DNA from 2 places in the Butyrivibrio sp. AD3002 genome. Region 2 is predicted to be linked to the other one. Evidence: predicted binding sites of a transcription regulator. Region 2 holds the regulator's gene; the other holds the start of a gene.
What was found. The regulator HrcA, encoded in region 2, represses chaperone genes, less so after heat shock. The targets are predictions, from matches to a motif close to TGTTAGCACTCNNNNNNNNNGAGTGCTAACA.
Positions count from the first base shown of each region.

Region 1: htpG (molecular chaperone HtpG) is a predicted target of HrcA. The motif match lies at 11,915-11,945, and genes of this name have one in related genera.

Region 1 covers NZ_ATVV01000003.1:16,952-32,401, forward strand. The annotation lists gene G596_RS0103625 (APC family permease) at 1-153, shown strand, start outside; gene G596_RS0103630 (DUF2975 domain-containing protein) at 381-857, shown strand; gene G596_RS0103635 (helix-turn-helix domain-containing protein) at 872-1,087, shown strand; gene G596_RS0103640 (DUF4153 domain-containing protein) at 1,152-2,747, shown strand; gene rbr (rubrerythrin) at 2,913-3,479, shown strand; gene G596_RS0103650 (desulfoferrodoxin family protein) at 3,515-3,889, shown strand; gene G596_RS0103655 (2-isopropylmalate synthase) at 4,111-6,105, shown strand; gene G596_RS0103660 (SCP2 sterol-binding domain-containing protein) at 6,161-6,598, shown strand; gene G596_RS0103665 (NAD(P)/FAD-dependent oxidoreductase) at 6,758-8,161, shown strand; gene G596_RS0103670 (peptidylprolyl isomerase) at 8,197-9,267, shown strand; gene G596_RS0103675 (right-handed parallel beta-helix repeat-containing protein) at 9,362-10,393, shown strand; gene G596_RS0103680 (helix-turn-helix domain-containing protein) at 10,499-11,152, opposite strand; gene G596_RS0103685 (DUF3990 domain-containing protein) at 11,130-11,804, opposite strand; gene htpG (molecular chaperone HtpG) at 12,091-14,211, shown strand; gene G596_RS0103695 (ABC transporter ATP-binding protein) at 14,455-15,153, shown strand; gene G596_RS0103700 (efflux RND transporter periplasmic adaptor subunit) at 15,196-15,450, shown strand, end outside.
Region 2 covers NZ_ATVV01000002.1:141,213-156,662, reverse strand. The annotation lists gene G596_RS0103095 (hypothetical protein) at 1-948, shown strand, start outside; gene G596_RS0103100 (glycosyltransferase family 2 protein) at 1-5, shown strand, start outside; gene G596_RS0103090 (pyridoxal phosphate-dependent aminotransferase) at 973-2,217, shown strand; gene G596_RS25155 (DUF6465 family protein) at 2,308-2,961, shown strand; gene hrcA (heat-inducible transcriptional repressor HrcA) at 3,164-4,195, shown strand; gene grpE (nucleotide exchange factor GrpE) at 4,215-4,895, shown strand; gene dnaK (molecular chaperone DnaK) at 5,007-6,887, shown strand; gene dnaJ (molecular chaperone DnaJ) at 6,982-8,160, shown strand; gene G596_RS0103060 (50S ribosomal protein L11 methyltransferase) at 8,261-9,322, shown strand; gene G596_RS0103055 (RsmE family RNA methyltransferase) at 9,330-10,088, shown strand; gene G596_RS0103050 (cysteine desulfurase family protein) at 10,162-11,370, shown strand; gene thiI (tRNA uracil 4-sulfurtransferase ThiI) at 11,374-12,576, shown strand; gene G596_RS0103040 (HPr family phosphocarrier protein) at 12,625-12,855, opposite strand; gene mtaB (tRNA (N(6)-L-threonylcarbamoyladenosine(37)-C(2))-methylthiotransferase MtaB) at 12,945-14,294, shown strand; gene G596_RS0103030 (IreB family regulatory phosphoprotein) at 14,378-14,653, shown strand; gene ruvX (Holliday junction resolvase RuvX) at 14,653-15,087, shown strand; gene G596_RS0103020 (DUF1292 domain-containing protein) at 15,091-15,351, shown strand.

The DNA.
Region 1 (15,450 bases), on a different contig from region 2:
TTTATCGTGACTGCAGCAAGCTGCATTCTCGGTATGTATGATACAGATCCTTTTACCTTTGCACTTAATGTAATCACTCCTCTTGTGCTTACCGCACTCGGAGTTGTGCTTCCCATTATTGCAAAGAATGAGAAAAAGACAGGGAACAAATAAAGGACAAAAAGCTGTATAAAATATTTGGCAGTTACGCTGCGCATGGCTCTTTTAGCGGGTCATGCGCAGTTTTTTTATCCATTTTTATCGGCTTGGTTTGTTTCTGTGGTGAAATTCTATTTATCGTAAAACGATAAAAAATTATTGACTCTCAAAAACGACTGTGATATAACGAAAATATCTTAAGATTATTTATATGCGCATGAAAAGGAGTGAGACCGGTAATAATGAGCGACCGCTTAAATGTTTATTTCAAGAAGTTTTTGGATATCAGTCTTGTTGTTGGACTTATCATGGAGCTTGCAGTGCCGTTCGGACTAAAAAAGGCAGTGGAGATCACCATGACGGTTCTCGGAGATACGACTGAATATGCAGAAATTATGGACCATTACATCTTTGCAATAATTTCCATAATGCTTGCCGGTGGGCTGGCACTACTCATTCTTTTTGAACTCAGAAAGATGATGAAAACGGTTATCGAGGACAATTGTTTTATCAGGGAGAATGTTGAAAGCCTGTCGAGAATGGGGAATTATGCATTTGCGATTGCGGTGGTAAAAATCCTCAGGAATTTTATCTACTTCACACCTGCTTCCTTAGTGACTGCAGCGGTATTTCTTTTTGCGGGAATACTCAGCAAGGTTCTGGCAAAGGTTTTTGACAGGGCAGTCAGCTACAAGGAAGAGAACGATCTGACGATCTAAGGATGGAGGAAGAGATGGCAATCGTTATAAATTTGGATGTGATGATGGCGAAGCGGAAGATAGGCCTCACAGAGCTGGCCGGGAAGGTTGATATAACTCTGGCTAACCTATCAATATTGAAAAACAACAAAGCAAAAGCAGTGCGGCTTCAGACGCTTGATGCGATATGCAGAGAGCTGGATTGTCAGCCGGGAGATATTCTCGAATTCATCCCGGATGAAGATACTTGAATTTAATGACCGCAAATAAAATGTGATTTGCTATTATGGCATTTCACAAAAAGGAGGAATCACCATGGAAAGACCAATAAATGGGGGATTATCACAGGAGAATGGTGTGGAGCAGGCATGCCTGGCCGAGACCGCTGTGGGAGCTGCATGTTATGTGCAGGATGCCGTTCAGACTAAGGCTAAGGGAGATGCAGTTTCTTTTAAAAAGTATGGAGCGTTGGCTGTAATTTTTTCAATTCTGCATACCTTCTGCCTTTATGGAAATACTTCAGGAATTACATATCCGTTTTTTATGGCAGGCACACTTATACTTATTGCATTTGCCAGAAAAAGCGACGGTTTGTCACTTTTTAAAGACAGAGACGGGAAAAGCGCTCTTAACTTATTTTACATAATTTCGTTAATGCTCTTATCAATTTCAAAGTGCACCACTGCAAATGAGTCCCTTTTATTTGTTGATGGATTTGCCATATTCCTTTTGATGTTCAGCTTTATGACACATTTGTACGCTGATACTAAGCAGTGGGATATTATCAGTAATCTTATCGGAATATTGTTAGTGGTTGTGTCACCTTTAACTAATCTGCCTGATCCGGTGTTGGACTGCGTTGAGTGTTTCAAGGTGGGCGGAGCCAAGGTTAGCTCAAAGAATAAGCAGAACCTGATAGCAGTACTTGCCGGAATCTGTGTTGCAGTTCCGCTTCTTTCAATTGTGCTTGCACTTCTTGCTTCCGCGGATGCAATTTTCTCTGATGTTCTTGGTAAAGTGTTTGGGCTTTTCAAGCTTCCTGATAATTTCTGGGATGTGATCGGAATACTCTGGATGCTTGCCTGGACTCTCTGGCTCTTTTATACAGTTGCTAAGGTGCTTACCAAGAAGGGTGTTACTGTAGAGAATAAGAATTGCGGATATAACGCAATCGTGGCCATCACCTTTTCAAGCCTTCTTGCGATTGTATATCTGCTTTTCAGTGTGATACAGATTGTGTTCCTCTTCATGGGAAATATGACACTTCCCGCAAAATATACTTTTGCAGAATATGCACACGAGGGCTTCTATCAGCTGCTTGCAGTAAGTGTGCTCAACCTTGCAATTGTCACTGTGTGTAAGAAGCTCTTTTCAGAAAATAATGTCCTTAAGGCGATTCTGACTCTGATTGGTGTTTGTACTTATATAATGATAGCTTCAAGTGCATTCAGAATGTTTATGTATATAGAAGCTTACCACCTTACTTTCCTCAGAGTGTTTGTATTATGGTTTCTTGCAGTGCTTGCGATTTGCCTGTTGTTCTTGATTATCGGACTGTATAATGACAACTTCCCGGTATTTAAGTGCTGCATGATAGCGATGACTGCGATGTATATTGTGTTCGTTTTTGCTAACCCTGATTACCATGTTGCAAAGTATGACCTTGCATACATGAAAACCTCAGGCGGCACAGACTCAGTGGGAAGATACGAGAGCTCAATGACAAGATACCTTACTGAAGAAATATCCGAGGATGCTGTTCCGGCCTATGTCGGAAACGAAGAGTTGCTGAAACTGTACGAGACCGGACTTAGTGATAAGCGCGGCTACTACGAGAAGGATTATAAGGAGATAAGGAAGTTCAATTTCTCCAGATACAGAGCGTGGAAGATACTGTATAGTGGGAAATGATATAGCAAAATCATGTCAAAAAACATTTTACACATATAATCTAGATTTGATTATTTTACGATATTGCGACAAATATTTTTATAAAAATCTAATAAATTATAGCGGTAGATTATGCTATTATTAGAAATGTAGGAATCAAATAATATTGGGAAGGAGATGGATAAAATGGCAGAAAACAACAAGTGGAGATGCAGAGCTGATGATTTAAAGGGAACTCAGACAGAGAAAAATCTTCAGGCGGCTTTTGCAGGAGAATCTGAAGCAAGAAACAAATATACATTCTTTGCTTCGAAGGCTAAGAAGGATGGCTTTGTTCAGATTTCCAATATCTTTGCGGAGACAGCTGCAAACGAAAAGGAGCATGCTGAAATCTGGTACAAGATACTGACAGGAATTGGGAGCACTATTGAAAATCTGAGGGAAGCTGCAGAAGGCGAAGCCTATGAATGGCAGGAGATGTATCCGTCTTTCGCTAAGACAGCCAGAGAAGAAGGCTTTGATGAGATAGCAGAACTCTTCGAGGGCGTAGCAGCAATAGAAAAAGAGCACGAAGAGCGTTACAAGAAGCTTCTTAAGAATATTGAAGACAAGCTTGTTTTCTCTCGCGATGGCGATTGTATTTGGCAGTGCGGAAACTGCGGTCATATCGTAATCGGTCCTTCCGCTCCGGAGGTATGTCCTGTATGTAACCATCCTCAGGCTTATTTCCAGATAAAAGCTGAGAATTATTAATGTTTCTAAAATACATGATATAAAAGGAGGTTTTTATGAACATTTTCAAGTGCGAAAAATGCGGTAGTATGGTGATTAAAATCAATGATGCTGCGTGCACGCCAGTTTGCTGCGGTGATCCTATGACAGCTCTCGTTCCCGGAACTTCTGACGGCGCTCATGAGAAGCACGTTCCGGTAGTCGAAGTTGGTGGAAATAAGGTAACCGTTAAGGTTGGAGAAGTTGAGCATCCTATGATGGACGCCCATTATATTCAGTACATCTGGCTTGAGACCGATAAAGGCTACATGCAGAAAAAACTCACTCCTTCCGACAAGCCTGTTGCTGAGTTTGTTCTTGCAGATGGCGAGAAGGCCGTTGCTGCTTATGAGTACTGCAATCTCCATGGACTTTGGAAAGCAGATATTTAATAATCGGAGTGTTACATTAAAATAAATCAAGAAAACTGATTAAATCCGTCACTATTAAAATTTCAAACAAGTGCTAAAATAAAAATCATCAATATTAGTTGATGATTTTTATTTTTGTGTCGATAACAATATAGAATCCGATTAATTCCACTACAAACAGGTAGAGTGATTGTAATAAATCGACTGAAAATACTGAATATTTTATAACTAGGAGGAGCATTATGAAGAACTACGAGAAGTATCAGAGACAGTATTTCATGCCACCCAAGGCTACCTATGATTGGGTGAAAAAAGATTACGTTGACAAGCCGCCGGTCTGGTGCAGCGTTGACCTTCGCGACGGTAACCAGGCACTTATAGAGCCCATGAGCCTTGATGAGAAACTTGAGTTTTTCACAATGCTTGTAAATCTTGGTTTTAAGGAGATTGAGATAGGATTTCCCGCAGCGTCCGAGACAGAGTTTGAGTTTGCGAGAACTCTTATTGAAAAGAACATGATTCCGGATGATGTAACCGTTCAGGTTCTTACGCAGGCGAGAGAGCACATCATCAAGAGAACCTTTGAGGCTGTAAAGGGTGCGCCCAGAGCGATCATCCATCTTTACAATTCCACATCCGTAGCTCAGAGAGAGCAGGTTTTCAAAAAGAATAAAGAAGATGTTAAGCAGATAGCTGTAGATGGTGCAAAGCTTCTTGACAAGCTTGCAAAGGAGACAAAGGGTAACTTCTCATTTGAGTATTCACCAGAGAGTTTCCCCGGAACAGAGGTTGACTATGCGGTCGAAGTCTGCAATGCAGTGCTCGATGTATGGAAGCCCAAGAAGGAAAATAAGGTTATCATCAATATTCCTACAACCGTAGAGATTGCTATGCCTCACGTATTTGCAACTCAGGTTGAGTATATTCACAGAAATCTTAAGTACCGCGATGCGGTAACGCTTTCTCTTCACCCGCACAATGACAGAGGTTCGGGAATCAGTGATGCTGAGCTTGGATGTCTTGCAGGTGCTGACAGAATAGAAGGAACACTTTTTGGAAACGGTGAGAGAACAGGTAATGTTGATATCGTTACACTTGCTCTTAACATGTATTCGCACGGCGTTGATCCGAAGCTTGACTTCAGCAACATAAATGAGATCGGCGAGACTTATGAGCGTCTTACAAGAATGCGCATTTTCGAGAGACAGCCTTATGCAGGACAGCTTGTATTTACAGCATTTTCAGGATCTCATCAGGATGCTATCAGCAAGGGCTTCTCATGGCATGAAGCAGGAAAAGACAAAGGAATCTGGACCGTTCCTTATCTTCCTATTGATCCCAAGGATCTTGGAAGAGAGTACGACGGCGATGTTATCAGAATTAACTCTCAGTCCGGAAAGGGCGGCGTAAGCTACATATTAAAGAACAACTACGGCATGATGGTTCCGAGAGAGATGCAGGCAGACATCAGCTACACAATAAAGGATGTTTCCGACAGAGAGCATGCTGAGCTTGCACCCGGAAGAATCTATCAGATATTTGAAGACAAATATGTTCACAACGATTCTGTATTCAGAGTTGCAGACTGTCACTTCAAGCAGACAAACGGTATCCTTGCAGAGGTTACACTTGCTCATGCAGGAAAAGAGCATATAGTTGAGGCTAACGGAAACGGACGTCTTGATGCTGTAAGTAATGCTTTCAAACAGTACTTCAACATCAGCTATGAGCTTTCTGTTTATGAGGAGCATGCGCTTAGCCGCGGTTCTTCATCCAAGGCTGTAACCTATGTCGGTATCACAAGCAACGGCAAGAAATTCTGGGGAGTTGGCATTGACGAGGATATCATCAGATCATCCGTGAGCGCTCTTACAATTGCCGTCAACCAGCTTGACGAAGTAAAGGCAAGCACAGATGCGAAGGATGAGAGAATCAGTGCAATTCTCAATTACATCCAGGAGAATTACCTGACAGTGACACTTGATGATCTTTCAAAAGAGTTTTATTTATCAAAGCCGTATCTTTCAAAATATATCAAGGAAAAATCCGGCATGACCTTCGGAGAGAACGTTAAAAAGATTCGTCTAAAAAAGGCAAGCATTCTTTTAAAGAACGGAAACATGAAGGTAGAGAGAGTCGCTGAAGCGGCAGGTTATCAGAACGTTGAGCACTTTAACAGGCTCTTCAAGAAAAAGTACGGAATGACCCCTGTGCAGTATCGTAGCAACAGTAGGTAATTTTGTGATATAATAACAATGTTTTGAAAAAGTTTTTTATGAAGTGGAGGAGAAAATGACTTACGAAGAAGTAGTAGCAAAGGTAAAAGATGCACTTAAGGATGTTGATGTCAGCGATGTTAACGAGCATGCTGCTTACCAGTTCAATATTTCCGGTGAGGGCGAAGGCGCTTTCTATGTTGAGATCGATAACGGTAAGCTGAATGTTGAGCCTTATGAGTATTTTGATCGTGACATTCTTGTGTATACATCAGCTGCTGATCTTATGGACATTCTTGACGGCAAGACAGATTTTGTTAATGCGCATCTTTCAGGAAAAATCAGTGCTGAGGGCGACCTCAGAAAGGCAGAGCTCTTAAAGGACTTTGGTAAGAAGGCTCCTGCAAAGAAGACTCCTGCCAAGAAGGCTCCTGCAAAGAAAGCAGCAACAAAGAAGCCTGCTGCAAAGAAAACTACAGCTAAAAAGGCTCCGGCTAAAAAAGCTACCAAATAATTTTCAGACGGTAACTTTTTAAAAAACATGTGATCAAACGGACTAATGGCTGCTACAGTTTTGTGGCAGCCATTCTTATCCCTATGCCTTCCCCCACTGGAGGAAGGTGTCAGCGCTAGCTGACGGATGAGGGGGAATGTATATTAGAAAGGTTTTTTTATGACAAACAAAGAAGTAGACGTACTCATAATTGGTGCGGGGCCCGGCGGAATTTTCTGCGCTTACGAGCTCATTGAAAAGCGCCCGGATTTAAAAGTAATGATTATTGAAAAGGGCAGATCCATTGAAAAAAGAGAGTGCCCCAAGAGAAAAACAGGAAAGTGTATGGGATGCAAACCCTGCTCTATAACCACAGGCTTCGCCGGAGCAGGTGCTTTTTCCGATGGAAAATTATCTCTTTCACCTGATGTAGGTGGAACGCTTCCCGACATTCTTGGTTATGACGAGGCAACGGCTCTCATCAAGGAATCTGATGACATATATCTGAAATTCGGTGCAGATAAGAGTGTATACGGCATAGATAAGGCTGAGGAGATTCGCGAGATCAGAAGGAAGGCGATCAATGCCAACCTTAAACTCGTAGAGTGTCCCATCAGACATCTCGGCACCGAGGAAGGCTATAAGATTTATAAGAAGCTCCAGGAGCACCTTGAGGAAAAAGGCGTGGAGCTTGTGTTCAATACAATGGTTGAAGAGATCCTTGTGGAAGACGGCATTGCCACCGGTGTAAAGACTCATGACGGCACCGTTGTAAATGCAAAGGAAATCGTATCGGCAGTTGGACGTGAGGGCGCTGACTGGTTTCATTCAGTGTGCGATAAGATCGGCATTGAGACCAAGCCCGGAACGGTTGATGTGGGCGTCCGCGTCGAAGTCAGAGATGAGGTTATGCAATTTTTGAATGAAAATCTGTATGAGGCTAAGCTCATCTTCCACACACCTACCTTTGATGACAAAGTCAGAACCTTCTGTACCAATCCTTCCGGAGAGGTTGCGACTGAGTATTATGAGGGCGGACTTGCGGTAGTAAACGGACATGCTTATAAGAGCAGTGATTACAAGACAGACAATACCAACTTTGCGCTGCTTGTTTCCAAGAATTTCACCAAGCCTTTCAAGACTCCTATTGAATACGGAAGGAAAATTGCGGAGCTTGCAAATATGCTTTGCGACGGCAAAATTCTTGTTCAGACTTACGGAGATTTCAGAAGAGGCAGAAGAACAACCGATGAGAGACTTGCAAGAAACAACCTGATTCCCACACTTAAGGATGCGGTTCCCGGAGATCTTTCTCTTGTTTTCCCGCACAGAATCATGGTTGACCTTGATGAAATGATTCAGGCGCTTGATAAGGTCACTCCCGGAATTGCCTCCGAAGAGACACTACTTTACGGTGTTGAGGTTAAGTTCTATTCCAACAAGGTAATCGTGAACAAGGACTTTGAGACCAGCATCGGACACCTTCGTGCAATCGGTGACGGAGCCGGAATAACAAGAGGCCTTCAGCAGGCTAGTGCTAACGGACTTAAAGTGGCAAGGAGTATTCTTAATAAACTTAAATGATGCGAAAAGTCGTGACCGGAGATAACAGAAATATTATGAAAAACAGAATATACAGAATCCGGAAAACTGCCGTGGCAATTGCGATGGCTGCGGCTATGACCTTTTCACTGACAGGATGCGCTGCCCTTGATAATACCAGAGTTGTATTTACCACAGGTTTTAAGGAAAATGAGCTCTTCAGAATAGAGGACAAATCATGCCTGGAGTCTGAGTTTTTGGTGTACCTTTATAATTCTCAGAAGACTTATGAAAAAGGCTTTGGCAGTGAAATCTGGAATGTGAACATAGGCGATGGCAGCATGGAGAGCTATGTTAAGGATAAGTGCCTTGTTGCAATATCTCAGATAAAAGCAATGAATCTTCTCGCTTTGGAGAAAGGAATTGAACTCACGGAATCCGAAATCAGTACTGCAGCAGTGGCCGCTTCCGAGTATTTATCTTCACTCAGCGATGATGAAAAGAAGATGATGGGAGATATAGACGAAGCGACTTTGACGGCGATGTACACAGAGTATGCCACTGCGGATAAGCTCTATAACTACATTATAAGAGACATCAATCCCGAGATAAGTGACGACGAAGCCAGAACCATTACGGTTGAGCAGATAGTGCTTAATACCTGGAAGCTTGATTCCAAGGGAGATAAAATTCCGCTCGAGGGCGCTGAGAAGGAAGCGGTCAGAAACACCGCACTTCAGATACAAAGAGAACTGGGAGAGGGAACCGACTTCAGTGTACTCATGGAAAAATATAATGAGGCTGAGGAGGGAACTGTTTCCATAGGTAAGGGTGATGTGGATTCCGAGATTGAGACTGCAGCGTTTAACCTCGATAACGGAGAGATAAGCGGGGTAATTGAAGCTCAGGATTCATACGTTATATTGAAATGTATAAGTACCTTCAACAGGGAAGAAACAGAGGCCAACAAGGTAAGGATTGTTGAGGAGAGAAAGCGGGAAGTATTTGGACAGCAGTATGATGCTTTTGCATCGGATCTTTCAAAGATACTTAACCAGGGCTTGTACGATAAAATTCATATAGCAGAAACATCCGATGGCAGTGGCAGCGATTTTTTCGATATCTATCGCAAACATTTTTCTGAATGAAACGTATATTAAATTTCATAATTATTTAAGAGGCGCATTATTTGCGCCTCTGTTAATATTATAATAACAACGTTATTTCCTAAGGAGGTTTCTTATGAGGGTTAGAACGAAATTTGTATCTTTGGTAATGGCGGCAGTTGTTGCGGTTCCTATGCTTGCGGTATCTGTACCGGCAGGAGAGGTTAAGGCGGAAAACACTTATAAGCTTTCTGATTATGGGATTAAGCCTGATGATAACAAGTCTGATACGGCTGATATTAATAACTTTATCTCCGAAACAATTGGATCCGGTGGTGGGACTATTGTTTTTGACTCCGGAACATATGACATAAATATTTTGGATTTCGACGGCTATGGTGTTGGAATTAATATTACTAAGCCAAACATATCATTCCAACTTGCCCAAGGAACGGAACTAAAGGTGAAGCCGACTACTATCGGTGAATACTGCGTTATAAGTGTTAAAGCAGATGGATTCAAAATATCTGGCGGGAAGATCACTGGAGATAGATCATCTAATGGAAAGTCCGGAGCTGATGGACATGGCATCGGAGTAATAGATTGTAAGAATGTTACCATCTCTGATATGACAATTTGTAACAACTGGGGAGATGGTATTTATCTTGGATCCATGAACCTTGAGGATAGTCTTTATGGATGTGATGGAGTATCCATTACCAATTGTACGATTTCAAATAACAGAAGAAACAATATAGCTATAGTTGATGCAGATAATGTAACTATAGATAATTGCAAGATTTTGAAGGCCAAGGGTGCTCAACCAAGTTGCGGCATAAATATAGAGCCCAATGCAGTAAATGGAAAAATTCCAGCAGATGAAGTATGTAAGAATATTACTATTAAAAACACCAAAGTAACTTGTGTAAAGCAGGGAACATCTAATTGGTACTTTGCATTTCAAACTATAAAAGACCCATCTAAACCCAAGATGGCGAGTGCTAAAAATGTAAAGATTATAAAATGTAATTTTGGCGGAGATGTAAGCAATTATTCAGGTAAAAAATTCACATTAAAAAATACGAAGATTACCGGAACTTTTTATGATAATAAAAATATGAAAACAAAAGTGAAGAAGTGTAAGATAAAAAAATACTATAAATACTAAAATTACAGGTTGTTCCCGGATGTAAGCCTAAAAACTTATATCCGGGAACTTTTTTTAGTAATTAAATGATAGAAATGAATATTCAGTTGATAACCTGGTAGAAATTCACTTTTCCATTAAGTCCTCAGGTCTACACTTCAATACTCTTGCCATAGAGAGGACCTTTTCTGCTGAGGCTTTATTTATATCCTTATCGCGTATCTCGTATTGCTGAAGGGTTCGCAGGTTCACACCGGAAGCATCCGCCAGAGCTTTTTGGGACAAACCTATGAGTTTTCTGTATGCCTGGATTCGTGTTACTGTTTTGCTTGCAACGGAAAATGAGACATTTTCTATCAAAAGCAATGCGTGGTCGTCTGAGGTGGTATGGCCTGTGTTATATAGTTTTGCCAGCTTCTCGTAATTTAGGGATTCAAATATTCTGGCAAAACTGATATTTTTCTTCCATTGATAGTAGGCAAGAATGTATCCGCACCAGTAATCCACCCCGGTATCGAAGCGAATAAGAGGCTCAGGCCAGGTTCTGTCAGAGAATCCGCAGGTCTCCAAAACTCTGTGATGAAGCTCAGTGCCGGACATTCCGCTGACAACCATGGGATCGCCCTTTTCAAAACGTTCAGCAAAGCCGCTGATAATCATCATCTGAAAAAAATCGTCAGGCTTGATATCGGGAGTTGCTTCAACCAAGTATTCTACAAGCTCGCCAAGATTACTCATGGCATCATGTAAATATAACTCAGAGTATGCGCAGCTGTTCATCGCTTATTCCTTTCTGTATAATTTCATTTAAATAGATACCTTCAGTTTGTTCCTTTCCCAACAATTTCTGATATGATTCTCTGGCGTCAGCATCGCGCTTTATACGCTTTGGCGCGTATATAAGTCCGTTGACAGGTGCGGCTTCCCAAAAGGTGATGCTGTCGAATGCTCTTTTGCTCATTAGCACAACCTGCTTGCCAAGATCACCATATTTCATGGCATATGAGAGCTGCTCTAGCGTTATGGTATTACTGAGGAATGCTCTCGAGAAAGAAAAGTAGGAGTCATCAGCCCTATAGCCGATGATAACATCAGCAGATTTTGTATTGGGAAGATAATTATCAAGTATATATTCCGCGCCTCTTTTTTCTATAGGACTTGAATATCTTATTTTTCTATTGGCAAGCAAAATGGCGAGCCAGTTTAAAATATGAAAATCAGGACTCAGCAATCGCAGGATCTTAAGACCTTCAGTATTGAGACGATATGTGTTTAAGAATCCTCCTTTATCAGTTATTGCTGCCCATTCCCTGGCGAGCTCAGGATCTTCTGTACAGTAAAAGCCTCTGCCATAGTCATTGTCATCTCTCCCATAGCCGAAAACAGGCTTATTTACAACTTGCACAGAACCGTGATATATAGTCATCTCCATAAAAATAATCTCCTAAAACCACAAAAGTACTTCTGTAGAAGTATATAATAATTATACTTCCGTAGCAGTATATTATGCAATATACACCTTCAATTCGTGAATTAACCGTTTATTAGCACTCGCTTCAATTGAGTGCTAATTTTTTATTGACTTTTGTCTCTCACAGTCTTAAACTCATATTTGTGGGTATTCTATATTTAGTAGAACACGCCGCAATAATATTTTAATAAAAAACGCGGAGGGGCCGGTTTTCATCCCGCTTCGCGATAGTAATGGAGGCACTACAATGGAGAAAAAAGGTAATCTTTCAATCAACTCAGAGAATATGTTCCCTATAATCAAAAAGTGGCTGTATTCAGACCACGACATATTCTATCGTGAGGTTATTTCCAACGCATGTGACGCGATCACAAAGATCAAGAAGATGGACATGATGGGAGAGTATACACTTCCCGATGGCTTTAAACCCCGTGTTGACGTTGTTCTTAACGATAAGGATAAGACAATAAAGATTATTGATAACGGTATCGGTATGACAGCTGAAGAGGTTGAAGAGTACATCAACCAGGTAGCTTTTTCAGGTGCTACAGACTTCCTTAACAAGTACAAGGATAAGGCAAATGCAGACCAGATTATCGGACACTTTGGACTTGGTTTCTACTCAACCTTCATGGTATCTGATTATGTTGAGATCGATACTCGTTCATATAAGGAAGATGCGGCTTCAGTACACTGGACCTGCGACGGCGGTTCAGACTTCGAGATGAAGGATGGAGATAAGGAGGACGTAGGTACAGTTATTACTCTTCACCTTTCAGATGACTGCCTTGAGTTCTGCAATGAGTACAAGGCTCGAGAAGTAATCGAGAAATACTGCTCATTCATGCCTTATGAGATTTACCTTTCAAGAGAGAACGAGGAAGGCACAGAGACCATCAAGGAATCCGAGAAGCGCGATGATGATGTTGTAATCGAAGTCATCGAGCCTGAGAAGAAGGAAGAAGCTAAAGATGGCGAGACTTCAGAGGAGAAAAAGGAAGAGGAGAAGAAACTCAAGATCAAGAGGAGACCTCAGCTCCTTAATGATACACATCCTCTCTGGGGAAAGACTCCCAAGGATTGCACCGATGATGAGTACAAGGAATTCTACAGAAAGGTGTTCCGCGATTACAAGGAGCCTCTTTTCTGGATTCACCTTAACATGGACTATCCTTTCAACTTAAAGGGTATCCTCTACTTCCCTAAGATCAACATGGAGTTCGAGTCAGCTGAGGGCGTAATCAAGCTTTACAATAACCAGGTATTCATCGCTGACAATATCAAGGAAGTAATCCCTGAGTACTTGATGCTCCTTAAGGGTGTTATCGATTGCCCTGATCTGCCTCTTAATGTTTCAAGAAGTGCACTTCAGAACGACGGTTTTGTAAAGAAGATTTCAGACTACATTTCCAAGAAGGTAGCTGAGAAGCTTGCAGGTCTCTGCAAGACAGATAAGGAAAACTATGATAAGTACTGGGAGGACATTTCTCCTTTCATCAAGTATGGCTGCCTCAAGGACGACAAGTTCTGCGAGAAGATGAATGACTACATCCTCTTCAAGAACCTTGATGGAAAATATCTCACACTTCCCGAAGCACTCCAGATCAACAAGGAGGCTGAGGAGGCTGCCGCAGCTGAGGAAGCTAAGGATGAGAACGGTAATACAGTAGAAGCTGAAGTAGTAGATGAGAATGGCAATACAGTAAGCGGAGACGGAGCTGACAAGGCCGATGACAAGAAAGACGAGGAAAAGGAACCCCGCACCATTTACTATGTAACAGACGAACAGCAGCAGAGCCAGTACATCAACATGTTCAAGGCTCAGAAGATGGATGCATTCATCTTAAATCACAACATAGATGTGCCTTTTATTCAGCAGCTTGAGTCCAAGAATCAGGACATCAGATTCCAGAGAATCGATGCTGATCTTACAGATACCTTTAAGAGCAGAACATCCAAGAAGGCTGAGAAAGAATTCGAGGAGATCGAGAAGAACATCGGCGAGAAGATGAAGAAGGCTCTTAAGAACGAACAGCTTGTTGTTAAGGTTGAAAAGCTCAAGGATAAGAAGATTTCTTCAATGCTCACTGTATCTGAGGATACCCGCCGTATGCAGGATATGATGAAGATGTATGCAGCAAACGGAATGATGATGGGCGACTTTGGTATGGGCGGCCAGACTCTTATCCTCAATGCTAACCATCCTCTTGTTAAATATGTTATGGACAACGAGGACGGTGAGAACGTAAGCACAATCTGCGAGCAGCTCTATGACCTTGCCCGCATCCAGAATGCACCTCTCGACGCTGAGTCCATGACTAAGTTCGTTCAGAGAAGTAATGATATCATGATGCTTCTTGCTAAGTAATTATTTCTCATATTTTGGGAAAATATTTTTAAGTGTAAAACAGACCGAAATAAGTGTACATTTCGGTCTGTATTTATATATATGATAAATTTACCCTTGAAATCAGGAAAAAAGATCATTTATTTTTTAATAAATGAAGATACAATAGAAGTTGTTTCGTTATATACTATGGTAGATGGTTTATTTTAACCTTGCTATGTAAAAAGTTTTTTGAACAGTCCAATTAAGCAAAGGGGAGGAGTAATGCCTGCGTTAGTTGAGGTACGGGATATATGCAAGATTTATAATCCCGGGGAGAATGAAGTCAGGGCTCTTGATCATGTGAGCCTTACAATAGAAGAAGGGGAATTCGTGGCCATAATCGGTCAATCCGGTTCCGGAAAATCTACACTGATGAATATGCTTGGGTGTCTTGATACACCTACAAGTGGGAGATATCTGCTCCATGGAATGGATGTTTCCCATATGAGTGACGATGAACAGTCAGATGTCAGAAACAGGGAGATAGGATTTATCTTCCAGGGATTTAATCTGATTCAGTCACTTACTGCGCTTGAAAATGTTGAGCTGCCGCTTATGTACAGAGGTGTTCCCAAGAGAAAAAGACGCGAGTTGTCTGTAGCAGCTTTGGAACATGTTGGTCTTGGGAAGCGTATGACGCACAAACCTGCGGAGCTTTCAGGAGGTCAGCAGCAGAGAGTTGCTATAGCAAGGGCGATAGCGCAGGCTCCGCCGATACTTCTTGCGGATGAGCCTACAGGTAACCTTGACAGTGGTTCCAGCAGAGAGATTATTGCTACTATTAAAAATCTGTATGCCGAGGGCAGAACGGTGATACTTATCACCCATGACCCGGGAATTGCGGCACAGGCTAAGAGGATTATAACCATAAGCGACGGAAAAATCGCAAAGGATGAGATAAACGAGAATTTTACTTTGTAACATGAAAGGCTTTGTTTTTAGACTACGAGGAGACAAGTAATTATGAATTTGGTTTTGGGGAAAAAGAAGAATTCAAAGGACACACAGGAAGTAAATGGAGAAGCTAAGGTAGATGCGGCAAAGGATGTAAAGGCAGAAGTTTCGCAGGAAACCAAGACTTATGCTGTGAAAGAAGACACGCCAAGCTATACTCCCGGTAAGAGGAAGGGCTTTGTGAAGTTTATCGTTCTGGGACTTATAGTGCTGATTATCGGCTGGGTGGTTTTCAATAATATAAAGGCAAAAAATGCTCCTACG
Region 2 (15,450 bases):
TATGATTGCATTCCATTTTTTAATGAAGTGGACATCCTGAGGCTTAGGTTAGAAATCCTTAGCCCATACGTGGATAAGTTCATTATAGAAGAGTCAACAATGACCTTCTCAGGTGAAGAGAAGGAGCTTTGCTTTGAAAAGAACAGAGATCTTTTCAAGGATTATCTTGACCGCATAGAGTATGTGGTGGTCACTGATTCGCCGGTGGATGCGTTGACCCACGAGAGGGATTATTTTCAGAAAAACCGTCTGATAGAGGGGCTGAAGAAAGTCGGCGCGACGAGCGACGACATAATCCTGTTCGGTGATGTGGATGAGATTCCAAATCCCAAGGTTCTTACGAAAATCATAGAGAATTTTGATAAGACGAAGGTCTACCACCTGGCGCAGAGGAATTTTTATGTGTTCCTCAATATGGAAGAAAAGTCAGGAAAGCTGCTCTCGATTACCGGAGAGTTCCCGGAGGTTGCGGAGAGCGACAGGAAGTGGCTTGGAACAAAGATTACTTCCATAGATAATATTCCGCGCGAGGGAATCGTAAGGCTACGCGATCTGGTGTCACCCTGCGATAAAAGGTCTGTCAGAGTCGCTGACGGCGGCTGGCACTTCGGCTACATGGGCGGAAGGCACGAGACCAATCCCGTCGAGAGGATAGGCGTCAAGGTAAAAGCGGCTGCGCATCAGGAATACAACGACCGCGAGATTCTGGCTGAGACCATGGATAATCTGGTGCTCGGCAGGGACATCTTCGGAAGGGATGCGAGATTTGAGCGTACGGAGGTCGACGGAAGTTATCCGGAGTACCTTCTTAAGCATATAGGAGAGTATGATTATCTGGTAATGCCACCCATTACAGCTTTTTCAAGGCTGTATCATAAGCTGGATATTACGGTGGGAAGGTTCATCAGGAAGGCGTACCATAAAATTAGAAGGATGCTTATAAAGTAACAAGTAGTTATGCCTTCTCCATTTATGGAGAAGGTGTCAGCGAAGCTGACGGATGAGGAGTATGAAAAAAGTATGAGCACAACATTATCTACGAGAATGGCGGCGGTAAAAATGTCCCCGACCACGGCTCTCTTCGGAAAGGTGGAGGAGCTTAGGCGGAAGGGAGAGGACATAGTTTCTCTCAATGTGGGCGAGCCCGATTTCCCCACGCCGGACAATATCAAAGAAGCGGGAATACGGGCAATCAATGAGAATTTCACCAAATACACCACCGGAAACGGTATCGCATCGCTTCGGGAGGCGATAATCGAGAAGATGAAAAAGGACAACGGCGTCACCTATGAGATGAATGAGGTGGCAGTGACCGTCGGTGCGAAGCAGGCGCTGTTTGGTGCGCTGTGCGCTGCTGCGGGCGAGGGTGATGAGGTCATAATCCCCATTCCGTGCTATGTCAGCTATCCCGATATGGTAGCTCTTGCAGGCGCAAAGCCCGTTCTTGTGAAGAGGAAGGACGATTTTTCTCTTGATCTTGAAGCCATTGAGAGTGCGATAAATGAGCACACCAAGGCTGTTATAATATGTACCCCGGACAATCCCACCGGCAAGGTTTACGGCGAGGATGAGCTGAAGGGGCTCTCTGACCTTGCGATCAGCAGGGATATCTTTGTTATTTCCGATGAAATCTATGAAAAAATAATATACGGTGAGAATCGCCACAAAAGCATTTCAGCGTTTGAGGGGATGAAGGACAGAACTATCGTGGTTAACGGTTTTTCCAAGACATACTCCATGACAGGCTGGAGACTTGGATACGTCTGCGGCAGAGCCGATGTCATTGGCGCAGCGGTGAAGGTGCAGAGCCAGACAACGACCACACCTCCCAGCATTTCTCAGTATGCGGCGGTTGAGGCGCTTTGTGGGCCCCAGGATTCTGTCGAGCTCATGAGATCAGAGTTTGAGAAGCGCAGAGACTTTGTTCAGGAAAAACTGCGTGAGATACCCGGTGTCATCTGCCATGAGATCCAGGGAGCCTTCTATGCGTTCTTCGATATCCGTGCTTTTCTCGGAAAAGAATACGAGGGTTACGGAATTATAGATGACGATACACGATTATGCGAATATTTGTTGGAAAAATATGGTGTTGCAATGATGCCCGGAAGTGCTTATTTTGCCCCAGGATTCGTGAGAATTTCGTTTGCGTCCTCCATGGAAGTGCTTAAAAAGGCGCTTTCAAGAATAGAATCTGGTCTAAAAGCGCATAAATGTTGACTTTTTTTAGAATATGTACTAAACTCAAAAACGTAATGATAAATTTGCAAAAACGCATAACACGCGTTCCTTACGGAAAGAGAGGGAGATATGGCTGAAGACAAGTTGAGAGAAGCAGCTTTAAAGCCGATTGCGACTATCAAGAAACCGGTAATTGCTGCAGAAAAGAAGGATGAAGTAAAGCCTGCTGAGGCAGAGGCACCTAAGGCTGAGGAGAAGAAGGCTACAGCAGCTAAGAAGCCCGCAGCAAAGAAGGCAGCAGCTAAGAAGCCCGCAGCAAAGAAGGCTACAGCAACTAAGACAGCAGCTAAGAAGACTGAGACCAAGGCAGCTGATAAGAAGGAAGAGAAGAAGCCCGCAGCAAAGAAGCCTGCAGCAAAGAAGGCAGCACCTGCTAAAAAGGCTACAGCAACCAAGGCAGCAGCCAAGAAGACTGAGACTAAGGCAGCAGCTAAGCCCGCAGCTAAGAAGCCTGCAGCAAAGAAGGCTACAGCAGCTAAGAAGCCCGCAGCAAAGAAGACAACAGCTGCAAAGGCTCCTGCAACAAAGACAAATATCGTTCTTCAGTATGCTGATAAGAGCGTTACATATGACACCTTTATCGAGAATGCCAAGAATGTATGGCAGTATGATATGGGAAGAAAAGTTTCCGAGATCAAGACTCTTGAGCTTTATGTAAAGCCCGAAGAGGAAAGAGTATACTTCGTTGTTAACGGCGAGGTTCATGCTGATTTTGGGATGTGATAAACAAGGATGGAAGGTCCCGGCCTGGCAAGCTTGCTTGCTGCAGGCCGGGACTTTATCACATATATGTAGATTATTCGTCCCCAGGGAGAAATCCTTGGGGTTTTTTATTGACATTAATAATTTATAGTGGTAATTTATTCTCAGAAGATGTTAGCACTCAATGACGTTGAGTGCTAACACATCAAAAAGGAGGTTTGTGATGCAACTGGATGACAGAAAAAAGAAAATACTGCATGCAATTGTTCGCAATTACCTCGAGACAGGCGAGCCAGTGGGCAGTAGGACGATTTCCAAGTACACGGATCTTAATCTCAGTTCGGCTACCATCAGAAACGAGATGGCGGATCTTGAGGAGATGGGACTTATATTGCAGCCTCATACTTCCGCGGGACGTATTCCGTCAGATCAGGGCTACAGAGTTTATGTAGATGAGATGCTCGCTGAGAAGGAACAGGAAGTTGAGAACATGAAGGAGATGCTTCTTGATAAAGAAGAGAAGCTTGAGAAGCTCCTTAAGCAGGTTGCTAAGACCCTGGCGGTTGATACCAACTACGCTTCAATGATCTCAGCACCCATGATCAGAAGGAATAAGCTGAAATTCGTACAGCTTTCCAGAGTGGATGAGGAACACATTCTTACCACTATAGTAATAGAAGGAAACGTAATTAAGAACCGAATGGTTGAGGTGGAGCAGGAGCTTTCCGAAGCGGATATGCTTAAGCTCAATATCCTGCTTAATACCAGACTTGCAGGACTTTCCATAGAGGACATTAACCTCGGACTTATAACTGCGATGAAGCAGGAGGCGGGTATCCACAGCGAGATAATCGACAAGATACTCGATACAGCCGGAGATGCCATTACGGAGGATGAGGACCTTCAGATTTACACCAGCGGTGCGAACAACATTTTCAGATATCCCGAGCTTGCTGATAAGGAGAGAGCAAGTGACCTCATAACCACTTTTGAGGATAAGAGCGATCTTACAAGTATCGTTGAGAATGCGCTTCAGTCCTCCTCAGAGGAGACAGGTATACAGGTTTACATCGGTAATGAGTCTCCGGTTCAGTCCATGAAGGATTGCAGCGTTGTAACAGCGACCTACGATCTCGGAGAGGGCATGAGAGGAACGGTAGGAGTTATCGGACCTAAGCGAATGGATTACGACAAAGTTGTCGGAGCACTTAAGAATATGATGAGAGCTCTGGATGATTTATATAAAAAAGAATAGAACCATAAGGAGTATTTAAGTGAGTAAGGAAGTTAAGAAGGATACAAATACAGTGTCCGGTAAGAAAACTGCAAAGGAACTTCAGCAGGAAGTTGCCGAGAAGGCTAAAAAGGTAGCTGATGCAGCAAACAAGGTTGCCGAGGCCGCAGAGGAAGAGGCTGCCGAAGCTGTAGCAGAGGCCGCTGAGAACGTAGAAGGTGCCGAGAACACTGAAAACGCCGAGGGTGAGAAGAAAGGTCTTTTCGGTAAAAAAGAAAAGAAGAACCCTTACAAAGAAAAGTTCGAAGAGATGCAGGATAAATACATGCGCCAGCTTGCTGAGTTTGAGAACTTCAGAACAAGAACCGACAGAGAAAAGGCGCAGATGTTCAACCAGGGAGCATCCAGTGTACTTGAGAAAATTCTCCCTGTTGTAGATAACTTCGAAAGAGGACTTGCTGCTGTCCCTGAAGAAGAGAAGAATTCCGCTTTTGCAGACGGAATGAATATGATATACAAGCAGCTTATGAAGCAGATTGAGGATCTTGGTGTAACTCCCATCGAAGCCGTTGGAAAGGAATTTGATCCTAATTTCCACAACGCTGTAATGCAGGTTGAGAGCGAAGATGTCGAGGAAGGATTCGTGGCACAGGAGCTTCAGAAGGGTTATATGTATCACGACACAGTGCTCAGACACAGCATGGTTGCCGTTGCGAAGTAATATATAGAACAATTTTACAAGAAATGCCACCTCAAATAAGCCTTCTCCCTTGGGAGAAGGTGGCACGAAGTGCCGGATGAGGGGTCTTGAAATTAAACGGAGGAAAATAAAATGAGTAAGATCATAGGTATCGATTTAGGAACAACCAACAGCTGCGTAGCTGTTATGGAAGGTGGTCAGCCCACCGTTATCGCTAACGCTGAGGGTGCAAGAACAACACCTTCAATTGTAGCTTTCACAAAGAATGGCGAGCGTCTCGTAGGTGAGCCCGCTAAGCGTCAGGCAGTAACAAACGCTGAGAACACAATCTCATCAATCAAGAGAGATATGGGTACAGACAACGGCCGCACAATCGACGGCAAGAAGTATTCTCCTCAGCAGATTTCAGCTATGATCCTTCAGAAGCTGAAGGCAGACGCAGAACAGTATCTCGGCGAAAAAGTAACAGAGGCAGTAATCACAGTTCCCGCATACTTCAATGACGCACAGCGTCAGGCTACAAAGGATGCAGGTAAGATTGCAGGTCTTGAAGTAAAGCGTATTATCAACGAGCCTACAGCAGCAGCTCTTGCTTACGGTCTTGATAACGAAAAAGAGCAGAAGATCATGGTATACGACCTTGGTGGTGGTACCTTCGACGTATCAATCATCGATATAGGTGACGGTGTTATCGAAGTTCTTTCAACAAACGGTGACACACACCTCGGTGGTGACGACTTTGACCAGAAGATCATTGACTGGATGGTATCTGAGTTCAAGGCTAAGGAAGGCGTAGACCTTTCAAGCGATAAGATGGCTATGCAGAGACTTAAGGAAGCAGCTGAGAAGGCTAAGAAGGAACTTTCTTCTTCTACAACAACCAACATCAACCTTCCTTTCATTACAGCTACAGCAGAAGGCCCCAAGCACTTTGATATGGATCTCACAAGAGCTAAGTTCGAGGAGCTTATCCACGACCTCGTAGAGAGAAGTGCTATTCCGGTACAGAACGCTATGAAGGATGCAGGCCTTAACTATTCAGACCTTGGAAAAGTTCTCCTTGTAGGTGGTTCAACACGTGTTCCCTGCGTAGTTGAGAAGGTTAAGCAGCTCACAGGACATGAGCCTTCAAAGAACCTTAATCCCGATGAGTGCGTAGCAGTAGGTGCAGGTATCCAGGGTGGTAAGCTTGCAGGCGATACAGGTGCAGGCGATATCCTTCTTCTTGATGTAACACCTCTTTCACTTTCAATCGAGACAATGGGTGGTGTTGCTACAAGACTTATCGAGCGTAACACAACTATTCCTACAAAGAAGAGCCAGGTATTCTCAACTGCAGCTGATAACCAGACAGCCGTTGATATCAACGTTCTTCAGGGTGAGAGACAGTTCGCTAAGGACAACAAGTCACTCGGACAGTTCCGTCTTGATGGAATCCCTCCGGCAATGAGAGGTGTTCCGCAGATCGAGGTTACATTTGATATCGATGCAAACGGTATCGTTAACGTATCCGCTAAGGATCTTGGAACAGGTAAAGAGCAGCACATCACAATCACAGCTGGCTCCAACATGTCTGACGAAGATATCGATAAGGCTATCAAGGAAGCTGCTGAGTACGAAGCTCAGGATAAGAAGCGTAAGGAAGGCATTGACGCTAGAAACGAAGCTGATTCCTTCGTATTCCAGACAGAGAAGGCTATCCAGGAAGTTGGCGACAAGATCGATCCTTCTCAGAAGCAGACTGTAGAGGATGACCTCAAGGCTCTCAAGGATACTCTTGAGCAGACTAAGGATCGTGAGCTTACAGACAGCGAGATCGACACAATCAAGAGCCAGAAGGAGAAACTCATGACTGATGCTCAGGCTCTCTTCGCTAAGGTTTATGAGAGTGCTCAGGGCGCAGCAGGTGCTCAGGGTGCAGGCCCTGACATGAGCGGCATGGGCGGCTCAGCTCAGAGCTCAGATGCAGGTAATGCAGACGACGTAGTTGACGGCGACTACAGAGAGGTTTAATCCGTTTTATAAAACTTTAATAATATAAATATTGCTAATGCCCAATACATCAGATAAGATGTATTGGGCAATTAGCGTAAATTAGGAGAGACACATGGCAGATCAGAAGCGCGATTATTACGAGGTCCTTGGAGTTAGCAAGGGAGCCAGTGATGATGAAATAAAAAAAGCATACCGTGTGCTTGCAAAGAAGTACCATCCGGATATGAACCCCGGAGATGCAGCTGCAGCAGACAAGTTCAAGGAGGCATCCGAGGCGTATGCGGTTTTGAGCGATCCTGAGAAGAGACGTCAGTATGATCAGTTCGGTCACGCTGCATTTGAGGGCGGTGCCGGCGGATATGGCGGATTCGACTTCGGTGGAGCAGACTTTGGCGATATATTCGGTGATATATTCGGAGATTTCTTCGGAGGCGGCAGAAGGAGCCAGGGTGCGAGGAGCGGCCCCGCAAAGGGAGCAAATATTCGTGCCAGCGTTCGTATAACCTTTGAGGAAGCAGTTTTCGGATGTGAGAAGGAACTGGAACTTAGACTTAAGGATCCCTGCCCGACCTGTAAGGGAACCGGTGCTAAGCCGGGAACAACAGCTCAGATGTGTCCCAAGTGCGGTGGTAAAGGTCAGGTTGTATTCACACAGCAGTCCTTCTTCGGCACAGTCAGAAATGTTCAGACATGTCCCGACTGTAACGGGAGCGGTAAGGTAATTAAGGATAAGTGTACCGATTGCGGCGGAACAGGATATGTTGCAAGCAACAAGAGAATTCAGGTTTCAATCCCCGCAGGTATTGATAACGGACAGAGCGTTCGTATCCGTGAAAAGGGTGAGCCCGGCAGAAACGGTGGACCCAGAGGAGATCTTCTTGTAGAAGTTATCGTACAGGATCATCCTATTTTCCAGAGACAGGATTATGATATTTTCTCAACAGTTCCTATGTCTTATGCAATAGCTGCACTCGGCGGAACGGTTGCTATTGATACCGTTGACGGTAAGGTGCTCTATGATGTTAAGGCAGGTACTCAGACAGATACGAGAGTAAGACTTCGCGGAAAGGGTGTTCCGACACTCAGGAACAAGGATGTAAGAGGTGACCATTATGTTACTCTTGTAGTTCAGGTTCCGGATAAGCTTTCCAAGGAAGCGAAGGAGCTCCTTAAGCAGTTTGATGAGAAGACCGGAGACAGCTTGCATGCTGCCGACAGCATTTCCGGAGATAAGGATGGAAATGATGATGGCGGTAAGAAAAAGGGCGGATTTTTCGGTAAGAAGAAATAAAACATAATTACAGAGCGGGGAGTACAAGCTCCCCGCTATTTCTGTTATTGTACTTATATATACTTTTCCTGAAAATAGATTAGAAAAACGGAGTAAAACTATGAAGTGGATGCGTTTTAGAATCAGAACAAACGAAGAGTCAGAGGATATCATTGTCAGCAGTATGATGGATATCGGTCTTGAAGGTGCGCAGATAGAGGATAATGCCCCTCTCACAGCTGCCGACAAGGAGCAGATGTTTACGGATGATCTTCAGGATGCGGATGATGAGGAGACAGGTGTTGACAGCTGCGCGGTAATAGCTCCGGGTGAGGAGGGTGTTGCATATCTGAACTTTTTTCTCGAAGTCGACGACGACAATATGCTGACCGTCCACGAGTATGATGATAACGGTGAAGAGGTTGAAATAAAGAAGACTCCCGATCAGATAAAGCAGGAGATTAGGGGAGTTCTCGATGAGCTTTCAAGCTTTTCCGATATAGGCGACGGAACGATTTCCGTTGATGTAACTGAGGATATCGACTGGATCAATAACTGGAAGCAGTACTTCCATAAGTTCCTGGTGGATGACGTTCTGGTAATTCCTTCCTGGGAGACTCCCGACGAGGAGGATAAGAAAAAAGCGAACATCACACTTCATATTGATCCCGGAACCGCGTTTGGTACAGGAATGCACGAGACCACTCAGCTTTGCATAAGGGCTCTTAGGAAATACATGACTCCCGGAGCAGAGGTGCTCGACATCGGAACCGGAAGCGGCGTGCTTTCCATTCTTGCGATGAAATTCGGAGCAGGACACTGCGTCGGAACAGACCTTGATCCCTGCTCAGAGCCGGCAGTTGACGACAACAAGAAGAACAATGACATCGCAGATAAGGATTTTGACCTTATAATCGGAAACATTATAGATGATGAGAAGGTTCAGGAAGAGGTTGGCAAGGAGAAGTATGACATCGTCGTAGCCAATATCCTTCCCTACGTTCTTGTTCCGCTCACACCCATCGTTCCCGGCCTTCTGAAAACCGGCGGCATTTACATTACCTCCGGAATCATTGAAGCCAAGGAAGATGTTATCAGAAAGGCTCACGAGGACGCCGGCCTTGATATTATCGAGGTCTGCAAGCAGGGCGAGTGGGTCAGCGTAATTTCCAAGAAGAATTGAGGGGCCTATGTACCATTTTTTTGCAAGCAGCACCCAACTTATAGACAACCAAAAAAGAATAGTAATCACAGGCGATGACTACAACCACATGGTTAACGTCCTTAGGATGAAACCGGGCGAGGAATTCTCGGTAAGCCTGATGGATGAGGACACCGCCGATCAGAAGGAATACAGATTCGGCATTGAATCGATCTCCGACACCGAACTTATCGGGGAACTGCGCTTCATTAAGGAATCCGGCGCAGAGCTTCCATCAAAGATATACCTGTTCCAGGGACTTCCCAAGGCGGACAAGATGGAACTCATAATCCAGAAGGCCGTGGAGCTCGGAGCTTTTGAGATAATTCCGGTTTCCATGAAAAGAAGCGTTGTGAAGCTCGATGAAAAGCGTGCAGCGAATAAAATTAAGAGGTGGAATGCCATATCGGAAGCCGCGGCGAAGCAAAGTAAGCGCGGAGTTATACCCGGGGTAAAAGCGCCCATGACCTTCAAGGAAGCGGTTAAATATGCGGAGAGTCTTGATGTGAAGCTCCTTCCCTACGAGATGGCAGAGGGTATGGAGTACACCAGGGAAGTTATTGATTCGATAGAGCCCGGGCAGAGCATCGGAATATTCGTCGGACCTGAGGGCGGCTTTGCCGATGAAGAGATAAGCTATGCCGGAGAGGCAGGTTTTAAGACCATCACCATGGGCAAGCGTATTTTGCGCACAGAAACCGCAGGCTTTACAATGCTCGCATGGTTAATGTATAATCTTGAAGTTTGAATACAATGCTATGCCTTCTCCCAGGGAGAAGGTGTCAGCGAAGCTGACGGATGAGGGGAATGAAAGGCAAACAATGGAAATATATTTAGATAATTCCGCCACTACGCGCGTTTATGACGACGTGGCAAAGCTGACTCTCCAAATGATGACCGAGGATTACGGTAATCCTTCCAGCATGCATCACAAGGGAGTTGTGGCAGAACAATTTGTAAAGGAAGCAACAGAGAAAATTGCAAAGACTCTCAAGGCGAAGCCGAAGGAAATACTTTTCACTTCAGGCGGCACAGAGTCCGATAATACAGCCATAATCGGCGGAGCGATGGCTCATCACAGAGAGGGAAAGCACCTCATCACCACAAGCGTTGAGCATCCGGCGATTCTGAACTCCATGAAATATCTTGAGGATCAGGGCTTTGAGGTGACTTACCTTGGCGTCAATGAGAAGGGCGTCATAGACCTTGATGAGCTCAAGAACGCAATCAGAGAGGACACCATCCTTGTCTCAATCATGGCGGTCAACAATGAGCTTGGCTCAGTGATGCCTCTTGAGGAAGCAGGAAAAATCATTCATGCGGCTAATCCCAAGATTCTATTCCATGTGGACGCCGTTCAGGGATACGGGAAACAGATGATTATTCCCAAGAACCTCGGAATAGATATGATGTCCGTCAGCGGTCATAAGATACACGGTCCCAAGGGCATCGGCTTTTTATATGTAAGAGACGGAGTGCGAATTATTCCCATAAGCTACGGCGGCGGCCAGCAGGGCGGCATGCGCTCGGGCACTTTGAACGTTCCCGGAATTGTCGGACTTGGCAGAGCAGCGCAGGAGATTTACGAGGGCTTTGATGAAAAAATAGAGACTCTCTATGCTCGCAAAAAGCAGCTGATTGCAGGCCTTACAGGGGCTCTTCAGGATATAAGGATTAACGGACTTGATACTTCGGAAAAGAGTATCTACGATTTTTCAGAAGATGAGCTGACAGAAGCTATAGGAAAGACAGCTCCGCATATCATCAGCGTGTCTGTTAAAGGCGTGAGGGCAGAGGTGTTGCTCCATGCCCTGGAGGATAAGGAGATTTACGTATCAGCGGGAAGCGCCTGCTCGTCAAGTCACCCTTCAGTATCCGGTACCTTAAAGGCTATCGGGATTTCCAAGGATTTCTACGGAAGCACCGTCAGAATCAGCATGTCGGAACTTACGACTAAGGAAGAGATTGATACCACAGTGAAAGCATTTGCCGAGATAGTGCCGATGCTCAGACAGTTTTCAAGGAGATAAACCATGCAGTACCATGCATTTATAATTAAGTACGCAGAGATAGGAATTAAGGGTAAGAACAGATACCTCTTCGAGGAGGCGCTGGTAAAACAGATGGAGCGCGTTCTTGAAAAGTGCGAGGGTGAGTTCAGCATTTTCAGGGTTTCCGGAAGAATTTACTTAAATGCGAAGGGCTTTGATTTCGATGAGACCGTGGCTGCTCTTCAGACAGTGTTCGGAATCACCGGAATTTGTCCCGCTGTATGCATTGAGAGGGACGGAGACGGAAAGCTTCCCGATATTAACGGCTTGTCAGCTGAGGTTATAAAGTTCCTTGACGGAGTTTATCCGGATAAAAACAAGACCTTCAAGATTAAGTGCAGACGAGTGGATAAGACTTATCCTCTTGATTCTATGGAGGCAGCAGCCGAGATCGGCGCGCAGGTACTTGATGCATTCCCGGAGATGAAGGTTGATGTCAGAGAGCCCGATATTCTCGTAAGTGTTGAGATCCGTGAGAAGGTTAACATCTACTCCGAGATCATTCCCGGTCCCGGCGGAATGCCGATAGGAACCAGCGGTAAGGCTTGCCTTCTTCTTTCAGGCGGTATCGATTCTCCTGTTGCGGGCTACATGATCGCAAAGCGCGGTGCCGAGATTGAGGCGGTTTATTTCAATGCTCCGCCTTATACAAGTGAGAGAGCAAAGCAGAAGGTTGTTGACCTTGCTAAGGTTATCGCGAGATTTACGGGGAAAGTCAGACTTCACGTTATCAACTTTACCGATATTCAGATGTATATCTATAAGCAGTGTCCGCACGATGAGCTTACTATCATCATGCGCAGATATATGATGAGAATTGCAGATACAATTGCAGCTCAGAATAAGTGCATGGGACTTGTAACCGGTGAGAGTATCGGACAGGTTGCATCACAGACTATGGAGAGCCTTATGGCGACCAACGAGGTTGTAACGGATATGCCTGTATACAGACCTTTGATCGCATTTGATAAGCAGGATATTGTTGATATTTCACTGAAAATTGATGCCTATGAGACTTCGATACTTCCTTACGAGGATTGCTGTACAATTTTCGTGGCAAAGCATCCCGTAACAAAGCCGAGGCTTGAGGTTATCAGGGCTCATGAGCACAGACTTGATGAGAAGATTGATGAACTGGTGCAGACTGCACTGGATACGGATGAGATTATTGTGTTGGAAGCCTGAAATCTAAAAAACCTGCGACGCTGTCGCAGGTTTCAGTAGATTTTAAAATTAGATCATGTAAGGCTTTAAGATTGAAAGCACTTCATCGGCGCCGTCTTCAGCATGGATGTTAAGATCAATCGGCTTGGAAAGATCAAGTGAGAAAATACCCATGATGGACTTTGCGTCAATTACATATCTACCGGATACAAGGTCGAAATCATAATCGAACTTTGTAATATCGTTTACAAAAGACTTAACCTTATCGATAGAATTTAAAGAAATTTTTACGGTTTTCATTGCGCAAATACCTCCTTCTTTTCTTCATGATAAACGGAAGGACGTTAAAAGTCAATGATATAATACGTCAAAATTAGCGGAGGTTTAATATGAAAAGTGTCGCCTTACACAGTCTCGGTTGTAAAGTAAACCGATATGAGACAGATGTTATGGGGCAAAAGTTACAAGAGAGCGGATACAATATTGTGGCATTTGATGAGAAGGCAGATGTGTATATCATCAATACCTGTTCTGTTACCTCTATCGCGGACCATAAGAGCAGACAGATGCTCCACAGGGCTAAGAGGAAGAATCCTGAGGCTGTGGTTGTGGCGTGCGGATGCTATGTTGAGACTGATAAAGAGGGTGTGAAGGCCGATGACAGCATCGATCTTATTGTCGGAAACAATAAGAAGGCAGAAATAGTCGGGATTTTAAGGGACTATTTTGATAAGAAAGAGGAACAGACCGGTCTTAAGGTGGATAAGCTTCTTGGCGGCGAGAGCATGACTGAGATTAACGATCCTGCGCAGGAATATGAGCGCATGGAATTAAAAAGCATGCCCGGGCACACAAGAGCCTATATCAAGATTCAGGATGGCTGTAACCAGTTCTGTAGCTACTGCATAATTCCTTATGCAAGAGGGCGCATCAGGAGCAGGGATGAGGCTGAGATTCTCTGCGAAGTAAGAAAGCTTGCGACAGATGGCTGTAGGGAGATAGTTCTCACCGGAATACATATCAGCTCCTATGGCCTTGATAAGGGAGAATCTGCGCTGCTTTCACTTTTACAAAAGCTCAATGATATAGAAGGTATCGACAGAATAAGACTTAGTTCCCTTGAACCCCGCATTATCACTGAGGAGATGGCGGAGGGTATGGCGGCACTTCCCAAGGTTTGTCCGCATTTCCACCTCTCACTTCAAAGCGGCAGCAATGACACCCTTAAGCGCATGAACAGACACTACAGCGCTGAGGAATATGCCGAGAGCGTACGTCTTTTGAGGAAGGTCTATGATAAACCTGCTATAACGACTGATATCATCGTGGGATTCCCCGGTGAAACAGAGGAGACCTTCGAGGAGAGCAGGAAGTTCGCAGAGGATATCGATTTTTATGAGATGCACGTGTTCAAATACTCTCCGAGAAAGGGCACAGTGGCTGCCAAGATGGAGGATCAGCTGACTGACAGGGAAAAGACCGCAAGAAGTAATGTTCTTCTCACAATGACGAAAGAGCAGTCAAAACGCTACAGAGAGAGCTTCATAGGAGCTACGGAGAAGGTGCTCTGGGAGGACTTTGAAACCATTGACGGCAAGGAATATCTGATAGGTCTAACCACTAGATACATCAGGATTGCGGTGCCGAAGGATAAAGCTGAGGAGCTCGGAATAAAGTCCGGAGATATAACGGAGCACACGTTTAATAGTTTCTTAAGAGACGATACATTGCTTATTTAGGCTTTATGCGTTATGATAAAATCAAGTATGTGCCGATATTGATGGAGAAAAAGGCGCAATTTTTAATATGTGAGGATAGCTATATGTCTGATACTAATCTTGGAAATACACAATTTTTTAAAGTAGATGTTGATCCTGAGACAGGGGTCAAGAAGGTTCTCTCCGTTGTATATGAGGCGCTTCTGGAGAAGGGGTACAATCCGGTAAACCAGATCGTCGGATATATCATGTCCGGAGATCCTACATATATTACGAGCCATATGGGCGCCAGAAGTCTTATTATGAAGGTTGAGCGTGATGAGCTTGTGGAAGAGATGCTCACGGAGTATATAAAGAATAATAACTGGTCCAGAAAATAATGCGAATAATGGGATTGGATTACGGATCAAGGACTGTGGGCGTTGCTCTTAGTGATGAGCTTTTGATGACGGCACAGGCCAAAGAGATTATCCGTAGAAAAGAAGAGAATAAGCTTCGTAAAACACTGGCTAGAATTGAGGAGCTGATTCAGGAGTACAAGGTTGAGCTTATAGTTTTGGGGTTGCCTTTGCACATGGATCAGTCTGAATCTGTGCGCTCAGGTTTATCCTTGGAGTTTAAGGAGAAGCTCGAGAGACGCACATCTCTTCCCGTGATCATGTGGGATGAGAGGCTTACTACTGTTGAAGCCGACGCTATAATGGACGAGGTTGGAATTAAAAAAGCAGACCGCAAGGAGTATGTGGATATGATCGCAGCTCAGATCATTTTGCAGGACTACCTTGATAACAGGGATAAAGAGGTAAAAGAGTAATAAATGGAAAAAATAACATTTCGTCCCGAAGGCGAGGAGCCGGTGGATTTTTTTGTTTTGGAACAGACTGTGATAGGTGCCAAATCCTACATTCTTGTGACTGATGTCGAGGATGGGGACGGCGAGGCGCTGATACTTCGTGATGATTCAGCTGAGGGTGAAACCGAGGCTAATTATACAATTGTAGATGATGACAGTGAGCTTGAAGCAGTTGCTGTTGTTTTCAGAAAACTTCTTGAAGAAGATGATATAGGACTCGATTGATCCGGGGATTTAATCCGTGAATCGCTTTATACCGGTAGTTCAGGACTGGGGAAAAGACCGGCAGGCTCAGATCATGGGATTATCTTTTCGGCCATCGAA